DNA from 3 places in the Chromohalobacter sp. genome. Region 1 is predicted to be linked to each of the others. Evidence: predicted binding sites of a transcription regulator. Region 1 holds the regulator's gene; each other region holds the start of a gene.
The links. The regulator PhoB, encoded in region 1, activates phosphate uptake and scavenging genes when phosphate is short. The targets are predictions, from matches to a motif close to TGTCATANNNNTGTCANA.

Region 1 (4,056 bases):
AGGCAGCGTCCCACGTGAAGGGGACGCTGGGTGCGGCACCGGTGGCCAGCACGAGGTCGCCGTAGGCGAGGCGTTCCGCGCCTATGCCAAGCGTGCGCTCGCGAGGATCGATGGCCTCGACCCGGGTATGCGTACGCACCACCGCCGACAGCGCCTCGGCGACCTCGAGAGGGGAACGCATCGCCAGCCGTGCAGGCGGCAAATGCTTGGCGAAGCCCGTGGACAGCAGCGGTTTCGAGTATTCGTCACCGCTATCGGCGGTGATCAGGGTGATGGCACGCCGTGCATCGCGGGCGCGCACCTGGCGCGCCAGGCCCATACCGGCCATGCCGCTGCCGACGATGATCAGAGGATCGCTCATAACGCCTCACGCACTGATGACAAGCTCATGGTAATGACATATCCACACCCGGCGTGGCGGGCTATCGCTCGAACGCCGAAAAAGCGCGTAAGCTGCGCATGTTACACTAACATCTTTCTTTTCTAAGCCATCGCTCTCATGTCTCCTGACCGCTTCCCAGGCTGGCCGCACTGGCTGCCCATCGCCGCGCAGCGTCCTCGAATGAGCCCCGACTGGTGGCCCTGGGTGGCCTCTCGCGATTCACTGACCGCGCGCTTGCGCATCGCCAGCCCCCGTCCATTCTCGGTGCGTCTGCTCACCCAGGGCGTGACCAGGCCACGCCTCGACGAAGCCCAGGCACTGGGGCTGCCGCACCGCACGCACGTCTGGCACCGGGAAGTCCTGTTGCGGCTGGGCAATGCCTCCTGGGTTGCGGCCCGTTCCGTGGCACCGCTGGAGGGACTGTCCGGCGCACGGCTATGCACGCTGGGAGAGCGTTCGCTGGGCAGTTGGCTATTTCGGCAACCTAACCTCGAGCGCGGCCCCATCGAAGCGATCCGTGCGCCGGCCATGACGGGGCTGGACGCCTGGCGAGGAGACGCCGGCCCCTGGGGGCGGCGCTCGCTCCTGCGCGTGGGCAGAACCAGGATTCTCGTCCAGGAATTCTTTCTCGCCGCGATGGCCGCTGACCTCTCGCTGCCATCGCGCTAAGCTGGCCGCTCACGTTACACAGCCACGTTGCTTTTCACAGCCACGTTGTCATAGGAGAGCCCGATGTCCGCCGACTCATCCGATGCCGCGCACCCCAGCGGCCTGGCCCGCGTGCCGGACTTTCTGCGCTTGACACGACTCGACCGCCCCATCGGCACCTGGCTGCTGATGTGGCCGACGTTGTGGGCGCTGTGGCTGGCGGCCGAGGGTATCCCCGAACGCGGTACGCTGCTGATCTTCGTCATCGGCGTGTACGTGATGCGCGCCGCCGGTTGCGTGGTCAACGACTACGCCGATCGCCATTTCGATGGGCACGTCAAGCGTACCCGCGACCGGCCACTGGCTACCGGACGCATCACCGAGAAAGAAGCCAAGGTGCTCTTCGCGGGCCTGGTGATCATTGCCTTCGGCCTGGTCTGCCTGACCAATCTGCCAACCGTGCTGCTGTCCTTCGCGGCACTGGCCCTGGCGGCCACCTACCCGTTCATGAAACGCTATACGCACTTCCCCCAGGTAGTGCTGGGGGCTGCCTTCTCGTGGGGGATCCCCATGGCGTTCATGGCCATTCAACGCCAGGTACCGCTGGAAGCCTGGCTACTGCTCGCCGCCAACGTGGCCTGGACGGTGGCCTACGATACCGAATATGCCATGGTCGACCGCGATGACGACCTGAAGGTCGGCATCAAGTCCACGGCGGTGCTGTTCGGGCGCGCCGACCGCCTGATGATCGGACTGCTGCAGGCGCTGACCCTGCTGCTGCTGGCCTGGGTCGGCCTGCGCCTGGCGCTGGGAGGCTTCTTCTGGCTGGGGCTGGCTGCGATGGGGGCGATCTTCGTCTTCCAGCACCGCCTGATCCGCCATCGCGAACGCGACCATTGCTTCCGGGCCTTTCTCAACAATCATTGGGCCGGTCTGGTGGTCTTCGCGGGCATCGCCTTGTCGCTATGGCCTATGCTGTAGATCGCGTGTCACGAAGTTGTCACATTAGCGCGTTGTAATCGTCATGCTGATGTCATTCATGAGTGATTCGCGCCATCGCGATCCGCAAGAGGCCTACGCCCATGACCGCCAAGACCGTGCTCATCGTCGATGACGAAGCGTCCATCCGCGAAATGATCGCGGTGGCGCTGGAAATGGCCGACTACCGTGTGCTGGAAGCCGACAACGCTCAGGCGGCACATGCCATGGTGGTCGACGACCAACCCGACCTGTTGCTGCTCGACTGGATGATGCCCGGCACCAGCGGCATCGAACTGGCGCGGCGTCTCAAGCGCGATACCGCCACTGCCGAATTGCCGATCATCCTGCTCACCGCCAAGAGCGAGGAAGACAACAAGATCCAGGGGCTGGAAGCCGGCGCCGACGACTACATCACCAAGCCCTTCTCGCCGCGGGAGTTGGTGGCACGCCTCAAGGCCGTGCTGCGCCGCACGACTCCCAAGGGCGTGGAGGACCCGGTGGAGATCGAGGGCCTGCTCCTCGATCCGGTCAGCCATCGGGTCAGCGCCAACGGCCAGGCACTGGATGTAGGCCCCACCGAGTATCGGCTCTTGCAGTTCTTCATGACCCATCAGGAGCGGGCCTACACGCGTAGCCAGTTGCTCGATCAGGTCTGGGGTGGCAATGTCTACGTCGAGGAGCGCACCGTCGACGTGCACATCCGCCGCCTGCGCAAGGCGCTCGGCGAGGCCCATCAGCATCTCATCCAGACGGTACGCGGCACCGGTTATCGCTTCTCCGCCAAGGACTAGCGCGTGCACTATTGGACCAACGAACTGTGGCGACTGGCGTACCTGGTCGTCGGACTCGGTGCTCTGGGCTGGCTGCTCGGCGAGCCCGGCTGGGGGCTGGCCGCCGGCCTGGGCCTCTACGTGTATCTGCATCTGCGCCATTTGCGTGCCCTGTACGTCTGGCTGACCCAGCACCCCCACGAGACACCCCCCGTCGGGGCCGGCGTCTGGGGCGATCTGTTCGACCGCCTCTACAAGTATCAGAAGACGCAGCGCCAATCCCAGGCACGCCTGCGCGACATCATCCGGCGCGTGCAGGACTCCTGCGAGGCGATGCGCGATGCCGTGGTCATGCTCGACGGCCATGGCGATCTGGAGTGGTGGAACACCGCCGCCACGCAGATGCTCGGCTTTCAATCGCCCCACGACCGCGGCCAGCACATCACCAACTTCCTGCGGGACCCGCGCTTCGTGGCCTACTTCAACGCCCGCGATTACCGCGAACCGCTCACCCTGGCATCGCCCTTGCGCGATGACGTGACGCTGCAGTATCAAATCACGTTGTTCGGCGACAACGAGCGCCTGGTCATGGCCCGCGACATCTCGCGACTGCATCGCCTGGAAGAAATGCGGCGCGACTTCGTCGCCAACGTTTCCCACGAACTGCGCACGCCGCTCACCGTGCTCACCGGCTATCTGGAAACCTACCTCGACAACGCCGATCAATTACCGCCCCGCTGGCAACGGGGTCTCGGACAGATGCAGGAGCAGTCGCAACGCATGCAGCGACTGGTCGAGGATCTGCTGTTGCTGTCGAAGCTGGAAACCGACCAGACCCGTGACGATCCGGTACCGCTGGACATGGCCGCGCTGCTGGCGAACATTCGCGACGATGCCGCCGCACTCTGCAACGGCAGTCATGACGTGCGCCTGGAAATCGACGACGACCGCCATCTGCTGGGCGCCGATGGCGAGATACGCAGCGCCGTTTCCAACCTGGTCTTCAACGCCGTGCGATACACGCCGTCGGGCAGCACCGTCACGTTGCGCTGGAAAGCCTGGAAGGAGGGTGCCGCGGTCGAGGTCGAGGACGACGGCGAAGGGATCGACCCGGTACACCTGCCACGCCTCACCGAGCGTTTCTACCGCGTCGACAAGGGGCGCAGCGCCGCCAACGGCGGCACCGGCCTGGGCCTGGCCATCGTCAAGCACGTCCTGCTGCGCCACGACGCGCACCTCGATATCGACAGCCACCCCGGCCAGGGTGCGCTCTTT
Region 2 (4,056 bases), on a different contig from region 1:
TTCAAGGATCGCCCCGACTACGTCTTCGATGTCGACGATGCCGGCAACGTGCTGGCGGTTCGCATCGAGGAGCGGCGCGTCGCGCAGCGCATGATCGAGGAATCGATGATTGCCGCCAATGCGTGCTGCGCCGACTTGCTCGCGGCTCACGTGGGACACGGCATCTTCAATGTGCACCAGGCCTTCGAGCCCGAGAAAGCCGATCAGGCCATCGAGTTCCTGGCCAATCAGGACATTAGCGTGGAGCGCGAGCAACTGCTGGAGCTCTCGCGGTATCGCGAACTGCGTCGCGCGCTCGAGGCCCGCGAGGACGCCTGGCTCGACGCGCGCCTGCGCCGTTTCCAGGGGTATACCAACATGTCCGCGCAGCCGGGCCCGCATTTCGGCCTGGGACTGTCGGCGTACGCCACCTGGACCTCACCGATCCGCAAGTACGGCGACATGGTCAACCACCGCCTGATCAAGCGTGTACTCAAGGGAGAAGCGGCCCCCGCCGAGGCGAGCCAGGCACTGACCGAGCAGCTCACCGAGCGGCGGCGACTCAATCGCATGGCGGAGCGCGACGTCAAGGATTGGCTCTACGTGCGCTACCTCGGCCCCGCCGCCGAAGCCGGCGAGGTCTTCGAGGCGGATATCATCGCCATCAACCGCGGCGGCATGCGAGTGCGCCTGACGGCCAACGGTGCCACGGCCTTCGTGCCGGCGCCGTTCATGCACAGCGATCGCGACAAGGTTGCCATCGACGACAAGGAAGGTCGCATCCAGATCGAGGGCGAGCCACGCTACAAGCTCGGCGACACCATCAAGGTGGCCCTGGCCGAAGCGGTCGAGTCGACACGCTCGCTGGTGGCACGCCCCGCCGCCTGACGCTTCGCCATGCCCTGCGTCACGAGTAGTGGACGCGGGGCATGGCGTGTGCCAGCGTAAGCTCATGACAACGCGGTGACATTCATACGACAGGCCCCCGGGCCCCAGCGGTCACTCCGTAAACCAACCGGGAAGGTTTCAGGGAGTTGCACCTTGCACATCGCCGATATCACGATGTTCTATGCCCCTGCCAGCGGCGGGGTACGCACCTATCTGGAAGCCAAGCGCAATCGCCTGGCGAAGCTGCCGGGGGTCACGAGCAGCCTGCTCGTCCCCGGGGCCTACCATCGTAGCCACGGCTCCATCCACGAAGTTCCCGCCCCCCCACTGCCCTTTAGTCAGGGCTATCGCTTCCCCTTGAAGCGTCGTGGCTGGCAACGCGAACTTCACCGGCTGGCACCGGATCTCATCGAAGCCGGCGACCCCTACGTCACCGCCTGGGCGGCGCTCGATGCAGGGCGCGCCCTGGACGTCCCGGTGGTCGGCTTCTATCACTCCGATCTGCCGCGCCTCATCGGCAATCGTCTCGGCAACTGGACGCGCGCCGCCCTCGACCGCTACGTGCGGAACCTGTACGGCCATTGCGATCGCGTGCTCGCGCCGAGCCGGGTCATCGCTGACCGACTCCAGACGCTCGGCCTCGACAATGTCGCCGTACAACCGCTCGGCGTCGACCTGACGACGTTTTCGCCACAGCGCCGGCAATTCGCCTTTCGCCAGCGTCTCGGCCTCGATGACGACACGCGTCTATTGATCTTCGTGGGGCGCGGTTCGCGGGAGAAAAACCTGTCGGTGCTGCTGGACACCGCACGACACCTGGGCAAGGGATATCATCTGGTGTTGATCGGCCCGCAAATGCCGCAGCGCGTCCCCGACAATGTCAGCGTCATCGGCCGTTACACGGCCACCGCCGATGTCGCCGACTGGCTGGCCAGCAGCGACATTCTTCTGCATGCCGGCACTCAGGAGACCTTCGGCCTGGTCGCCCTGGAGGCCATGGCGAGCGGCATTCCGGTCGTCGCGGCACGCGCCGGTGCCTTGGCCGAGAATGTCCCCCTCGGCTGCGGGCGACTCTGCGAGCCCCACTCGGCACAGGACATGGCGCGCGCGGTGCGCGAACTCTGCGCCGACGCTCCCGAGGAGCAGGGACGCCGGGCCCGCCAGCACGTCGAGCGACACCATGACTGGGATATCGTGGTGTCCAGCTTGATGCATCATTATCGTGAATTGACCGGGCAGCGCGTCAACACGGAGAGCCTACAGCATGGCTGATCGACATCTCGCCCTCGTTCTGCACGATGTCGCGCCGGAAACCTGGCCCGACTACGCCGAGTTCGTCGCGCGTGTCGATGACCTGGCACGCACGCACGGACCGATCCCGATCACCTGGCTGGTGGTCCCGGATTTTCACCACCGCAGCGATTGCCGGCTCGACGAAACCTTCCTCGACCGCATGCACGGCCGTCTTGCCGCAGGCGATGAGCTGGCCCTGCATGGCTGCTACCACAGCGATGATGCGCCCCCGCCGCGTACACCACGCGACTGGTTCATGCGCCGCTTCTACACCTGGGAAGGCGAATTCTACGCGCTGGACGAGCATCAGGCCGCCGACCGCCTGGACAAGGGCATCGCGCTGTTTCGCTCCCAGGCGTGGCCACTCACCGGGTTCGTGGCACCGGCATGGCTGATGAGCGAAGGGACTCGGCACGCCCTGGCCAAGCGCGACTTTGTCTACACCAGCGATCCTCAGCATCTCTACACCTTGCCGGACTTCACGCCTCTCGAGGCACCGGGGCTGGTGTGGAGCGCCCGCAGCGCATGGCGGCGCGGCATGTCACGCCTGGTCAATGAAACCCAACGCTGGCGTAGCCGCCAGGCGCCACTGCTGCGTCTGGGTCTGCACCCCGTGGACATGCGCCATGCCAGCGTGCGGGAATACTGGCTCACCACGCTGGAGCGCCTGCTGGTGGCGGGGCGTCGTCCCATCACCAAAAACGACTGGATCGCCCGACAACATCGCCGAGAGTCGCAGGCGGCATGAAGCGACTCGTTCTACTCCTGGCGCTCGGTTTACTGGCGGCCATCACCATTCCCGTGCTCTTCGGCGGCCGCGACCTCTTTGCCGAACTGGCAAGTTTTCCGCTGCAGCAACTGCTCTTGATGCTGGCATTGATCGGTATCTGCTGGAACATCAACGCCCTGCGGCTTCGCCTGCTGCTCGCGGGACGTGCCGGGCGCCTCGGTCAGACACGCGCGGTGGGCATCGTGATGTCCACGGAGTTCGCCATCTGCGCCACGCCCGGCGGCACCGGCGGCTTGCTCACACTTCTCGGCTTGCTGGCCCGACGTGGCATCCGTCCTGCGCAGACCACCGCCATCTTTGCCGTCGACCAGCTCACCGACCTGCTCTTCTTCCTGTCCGCACTCATCGGCGTGGCCCTGTATGTCGTGATAGAGGCCATCGACCTCGATCTCGGCTGGCTGGTGGGGCTGCCATCGCTGTTGCTGGTGTGCGGCTTCGTGCTGCTGTGGCTCGTCATGCGCCATTACACGCGTCTGTTGCAGGTTACCGGCGGCTGGCTGGAACGGCTCAAGGTCCGTCGCAAGGCCCGCTTCGGTTTCGCCCGGCGGCTACTGCATTTCCGCAATGCATTGATCGAGACGCTGCGTCTCCCCCGCCTGACCCTGCTGTCGGTCTTTGCCTTGTGCTGCATGCATTGGATGCTCCGCTACAGCGTGCTTTACCTCGCCGTGAAGGGACTCGGCGCGCATATAGACTGGGCCTGGACCTTCCTGGTGCAGATGCTGTCCATGGCAGCGGGACAATTGAGTTTCCTCCCCGGTGGCGCTGGCGGCGCGGAACTGACGTCGACCGCCTTGCTGGCACCGCTGATCGGCAAGCAGAGCGCCGCCGCCGCGGTGCTCATCTGGCGTTTCGTCACCTACTACTTCTACCTCATTGCCGGGTTCCCGGTCTTTTTGGCGCTGGCCGGCCGCACCTTCGTCAAGCTGCTGTACCGGCAGCGTTAGTCGATCGCCGTTTCTGCCCCGAAGACGCCCTTTCGGTCGACCGCTTGCCACGTCTTGTCAGCCTCCCAAATTGTCAGTCCCCAAACGCAAGAAGGCATCCCCGGAGGGATGCCTTCAACGTGCGGGTGATTCGGCGGCATGTCACCGCCGACGATCACA
Region 3 (4,056 bases), on a different contig from region 1:
TCAACCCGGGCGGTGTACGCATCGGCACCGCCGAGATCTATCGCCAGGTGGAAAAGGTCGACGGAGTCCTGGAATCCCTGTGCATCGGTCAAGCATGGCAAAACGACATCCGCGTGGTGCTTTTCGTGCGCATGCGTCCCGGTGTCACACTCGACGATGCCAAGTGCGATGAAATCCGTCGCATGGTGCGTCTACATACCACGCCACGCCATGTGCCCGCCAAGATCATTGCCGTGGACGACATCCCGCGCACCTTGTCGGGCAAGATCGTCGAGGTCGCGGTACGCAACGTCGTGCATGGCGAGCCCGTCAAGAACCAGGACGCGCTGGCCAATCCCGAGGCACTCAAGCTGTTTGCCAACCTGCCGGCACTGGCCGAGTGAGCGTACCGGCAGCCACCGTGGGGGTGAGACTGGGCAGGCGGTACACGATCCAGTAGCATGATCGCCAAGTCATTGAAGGAGAACGGCATGGCGACCCTCAAGGGGCTGGTAAGCGTGCTGTTGCTGATCGTCAATACGCTCTTCTGGGGCGTGCCGCTGTATTTGCTCACGCTCCTCAAGCTGGTCACCCCGACCCGCCGCTGGCGCCTGCGCGTGCTGGCCGGCCTCAATGCCATTGCGCTGGCGTGGATCGCGACCAACAACTGGTGGATTCGTCACTGGATCAAGCCATGCATCAGCGCCCAGTTGCCCGATGGCCTCTCGCCACGGCAATGGTGGCTGGTCATCGCCAATCACCAGAGCTGGACGGACATCTTCGTCATGCAATACCTGCTGCATGGACGCACGCCGATGCCGAAGTTCTTTCTCAAGCGCGAACTGATCTTCATCCCCGTCATCGGCCTGGCCTGGTGGGCGCTGGAGTTTCCGTTCATGCGCCGCTACACGCGGCAAAAACTCGCCGGACGCCCTCAACTGGCGGAACGGGACCGACGCGCGACACAACGCATGTGCGAGCGGGCAAGGGAAATGCCCATGGCAATTTACAATTTCGTCGAAGGCACGCGTTTCACCCCGGCCAAGCGAGACCGCCAAGCAAGCCCCTTTCAGCACCTGTTACGTCCCAAGGCCGGCGGAACCGCACAAGTCCTCGGCCTGCTGGGAGACCGCTTGAGCGGCATACTCGACGTGACGCTTCATTATCGGTCCCCCTGCCCCAACTTCTGGCACTTCCTGTGTGGCCGCAACGACAGCGTTCACATGGAAGCACGCCTGCTCGCCGTGCCAGCCTGGATGGTTTCGGGCGACTATCATCTGGATCCGCACTACAAGGAACGCTTCCATTCATGGCTGAACGCGCTATGGCAAGAGAAGGATCGTGCGCTCGCCTCGTCCCCCTTCTCCTCTTCATCTTGATATTGGCAGGTTGCGCGGGAGGACCTGGCGCCGGCGGCTATCGAGGCAATATCGCCGGCAACTGGATTTCCATTCAACGCGGCGACACATTGGGAGAGATCGCCAAACGTGCCGACGTCCCCTTGTTGCGTCTGCAGCGCTTCAATCCCGGCGTGGACGCCCGGCGGCTCGCCATCGGGCAGCGCATCCTGGTGCCGACGCGACGCGAGCGCGCACCCGGGGGCGGCCCCTATCGGTACCAGGTGCGGCCCGGCGATACGTTCACCAGCATCGCACGCCTCTTCGGCAGCGATCCGCGTCGCGTGCAGGCAGCCAACCCCGACACTGCCGCCAATGCCTTGCGCGTTGGTCAACTGATCCGGGTGCCGTTGTCGGGAAGCACGCAGCAAGCCAGCGCGGCGGCACGTCGCTCCTCTTCCGCGGCGGCCGCCAAGCCGGCGACAAGCCGTCGCGAGCTGCCAGACCCCGGCGCGATGCCGGCCAGCGCCAAGGGGTGGCGCTGGCCACTGGATGACTACAAGGTCTCGCGACGCTACGGCACGGATGCGCGTGGCACCCTTCAGCCGATGTTGCTGTCGGCCCCCGGCGACAGCCAGGCCCGTGCCGTCGCCGACGGGACCGTGCGTTTTGCCGACAGCATGCGGCAGCTGGGACGCGTGGTGATCATTCACCATGCCGACAACATGCAAAGCGTCTACGCCCTCTGCAAGCGACTTCTCGTCAAGGATGGCGATCACGTCTCGCAAGGCTCGCCGGTCTGTGACATCGGCTACCGTCACGACACCGGTCGTTACGACTTGCTGTTCGATGTTCGTCACGGCGGCAAGCCCGTCGATCCTGAACGCGTGCTACGCTGAGTCTAGATACCGGACATGGCAGCCCCGTGCCGCCGTCGATGTTTTGCGACATCGAATCATCACGGCAATGACGCATGACTGTCATGACGGTGTACCAGTCTGGCGATGTCTCGATATGACACGGAGGGCGCATCATGCGAGTCGCATTGGTCAGTGAAACCTGGACACCCGAAATCAACGGTGTCGCCCATACGCTGGGGCATCTGGCCCAATACCTCGTCACCCGTGGCGTCACCCTGCAGCTGGTGCGGCCAAGACCGCAGCAAGGTGGCCGCGAAGGCCGTGCCGAGCGCGACGTGCAGGTCCGCGCGTTTTCCCTGCCGGGCTATGCCGGGGTCTATGTCGGGGCACCCGATTGGCGGCGCCTGTCGCGTCTCTGGCGCCAGTCGCGTCCCGACGTGGTCTACATCGCCACCGAAGGACCACTTGGCTGGGCAGCGCTGGCAACGGCCCGGCATCTTGCGATCCCCGTCGTCGGTGGCTTTCATACCAATTTCGACCAATATGCCGCCAATTATCATCTGCGCGCCCTCAGCGGTCTCGTCACCGCAGGCCTGCGCTATTTCCACAACCGTTGCCGGCTGACGCTGGTGCCTACCCACGTTCAGGCCGAGCGTCTGCGGCAACGAGGCTTCCACCATGTCGACGTCCTGGGCCGGGGCATCGATGCCGGGCGGTTCTCGCCCTCGTGGCGCGATGCCCAGCTCAGAACACGCTGGGGCGCCGACGATCATCGGCCCGTCGCCCTGTATGCCGGACGACTCGCCGCCGAGAAGAATACACGCCTGCTGGTCCGTGCCATACGCGAGATGCAGCACCTCCAGCCGGACGTGATTCCGGTCCTGGTGGGGGACGGCCCCGAGCGGCAGCGTCTCGAGCGGCAACTGCCCGACGCCGTTTTCACCGGATTTCTTACCGGCGAAGCCCTGGCGCAACACTACGCCAGTGCCGACATGTTCCTGTTCCCTTCGCACTCGGAGACGTACGGCAATGTCGTTCCCGAAGCCATGGCCAGCGGCCTGCCCGTGGTGGCATTCGACCAGGCGGCCGCCAGCGAACTGATCAAGGATGGCGGCGAAGGACGCCTCATCGACGCGACCGCCGACGACAGCTTCGTGCAGGCCGCCGTCGATCTTTGTCTCCAACCGGCCAGCCGCGCCCGCATGGGACGCGCCGCCCGCGAGAAAGTCGCTCATCAGAGCTGGGATCTGATCGGCGAGCGCTTTTTCACTTATCTAACGCTGACGGCTCAGGAAACACAGCATGCGCTCACGACCCCTAGCCATGTTTGATCGGCTCGATACCCTCGAATGGCAGCTTTGCCACCGTATCGCCCTGCTCAGCCATCGACGCCTGGTCCATGGCGTATTCCGGTTCTGCAGCCGGGTCGGTGACTGGCCGGCCTGGGTCGCCCTGGCCTTGCTGCAACCGCTCGTGCATGGCCAGGCGGGATGGCGTCTGACGTTGATCTGGGGCCTGTGTGCCGCGACCGGGGCCACTGTCTATCGTCTTCTCAAGACGCGCCTGTGCCGGGAGCGACCCTATATCACCTTTTCGAGCATTCCCTGCACGATGCCCCCGCTGGACCGCTACAGCTTTCCAAGCGGCCACACCTTGCATGCCGTGATGTTCTGCACGCTGACGGCGGCATCATCTCCCTGGTTGCTCGTGGTGGTCTTGCCGTTGAGCGGACTCATCGCCGCCTCGCGGGTCATTCTCGGCCTGCACTACGTCAGTGACGTCGCCGCCGGCGCCGTGCTGGGATTCGCCATCGCTCAGGCGGGACTGTGGATCACCATGCGAGGTCAATGGCTACCCCTTGCCGCTTGATAACGCCCCAT

Region 2: the regulator PhoB is predicted to act here: its motif matches at 942-959, upstream of ABGX75_RS12755 (glycosyltransferase family 1 protein).
Region 3: the regulator PhoB is predicted to act here: its motif matches at 2,295-2,312, upstream of ABGX75_RS00365 (glycosyltransferase family 1 protein).

What each region holds. Positions count from the first base shown of each region.
Region 1 is NZ_JBDOOX010000003.1:317,502-321,557, reverse strand. It holds gene ABGX75_RS02480 (FAD-dependent oxidoreductase) at 1-361, opposite strand, end outside; gene ABGX75_RS02475 (chorismate lyase) at 500-1,051, shown strand; gene ubiA (4-hydroxybenzoate octaprenyltransferase) at 1,115-2,011, shown strand; gene phoB (phosphate regulon transcriptional regulator PhoB) at 2,113-2,802, shown strand; gene phoR (phosphate regulon sensor histidine kinase PhoR) at 2,806-4,056, shown strand, end outside.
Region 2 is NZ_JBDOOX010000013.1:52,864-56,919, reverse strand. It holds gene ABGX75_RS12760 (exoribonuclease II) at 1-867, shown strand, start outside; gene ABGX75_RS12755 (glycosyltransferase family 1 protein) at 1,021-2,139, shown strand; gene ABGX75_RS12750 (polysaccharide deacetylase family protein) at 2,132-2,908, shown strand; gene ABGX75_RS12745 (lysylphosphatidylglycerol synthase transmembrane domain-containing protein) at 2,905-3,897, shown strand.
Region 3 is NZ_JBDOOX010000002.1:8,997-13,052, forward strand. It holds gene ABGX75_RS00350 (acetoacetate--CoA ligase) at 1-383, shown strand, start outside; gene ABGX75_RS00355 (acyltransferase) at 471-1,358, shown strand; gene ABGX75_RS00360 (M23 family metallopeptidase) at 1,289-2,215, shown strand; gene ABGX75_RS00365 (glycosyltransferase family 1 protein) at 2,350-3,507, shown strand; gene ABGX75_RS00370 (phosphatase PAP2 family protein) at 3,500-4,045, shown strand.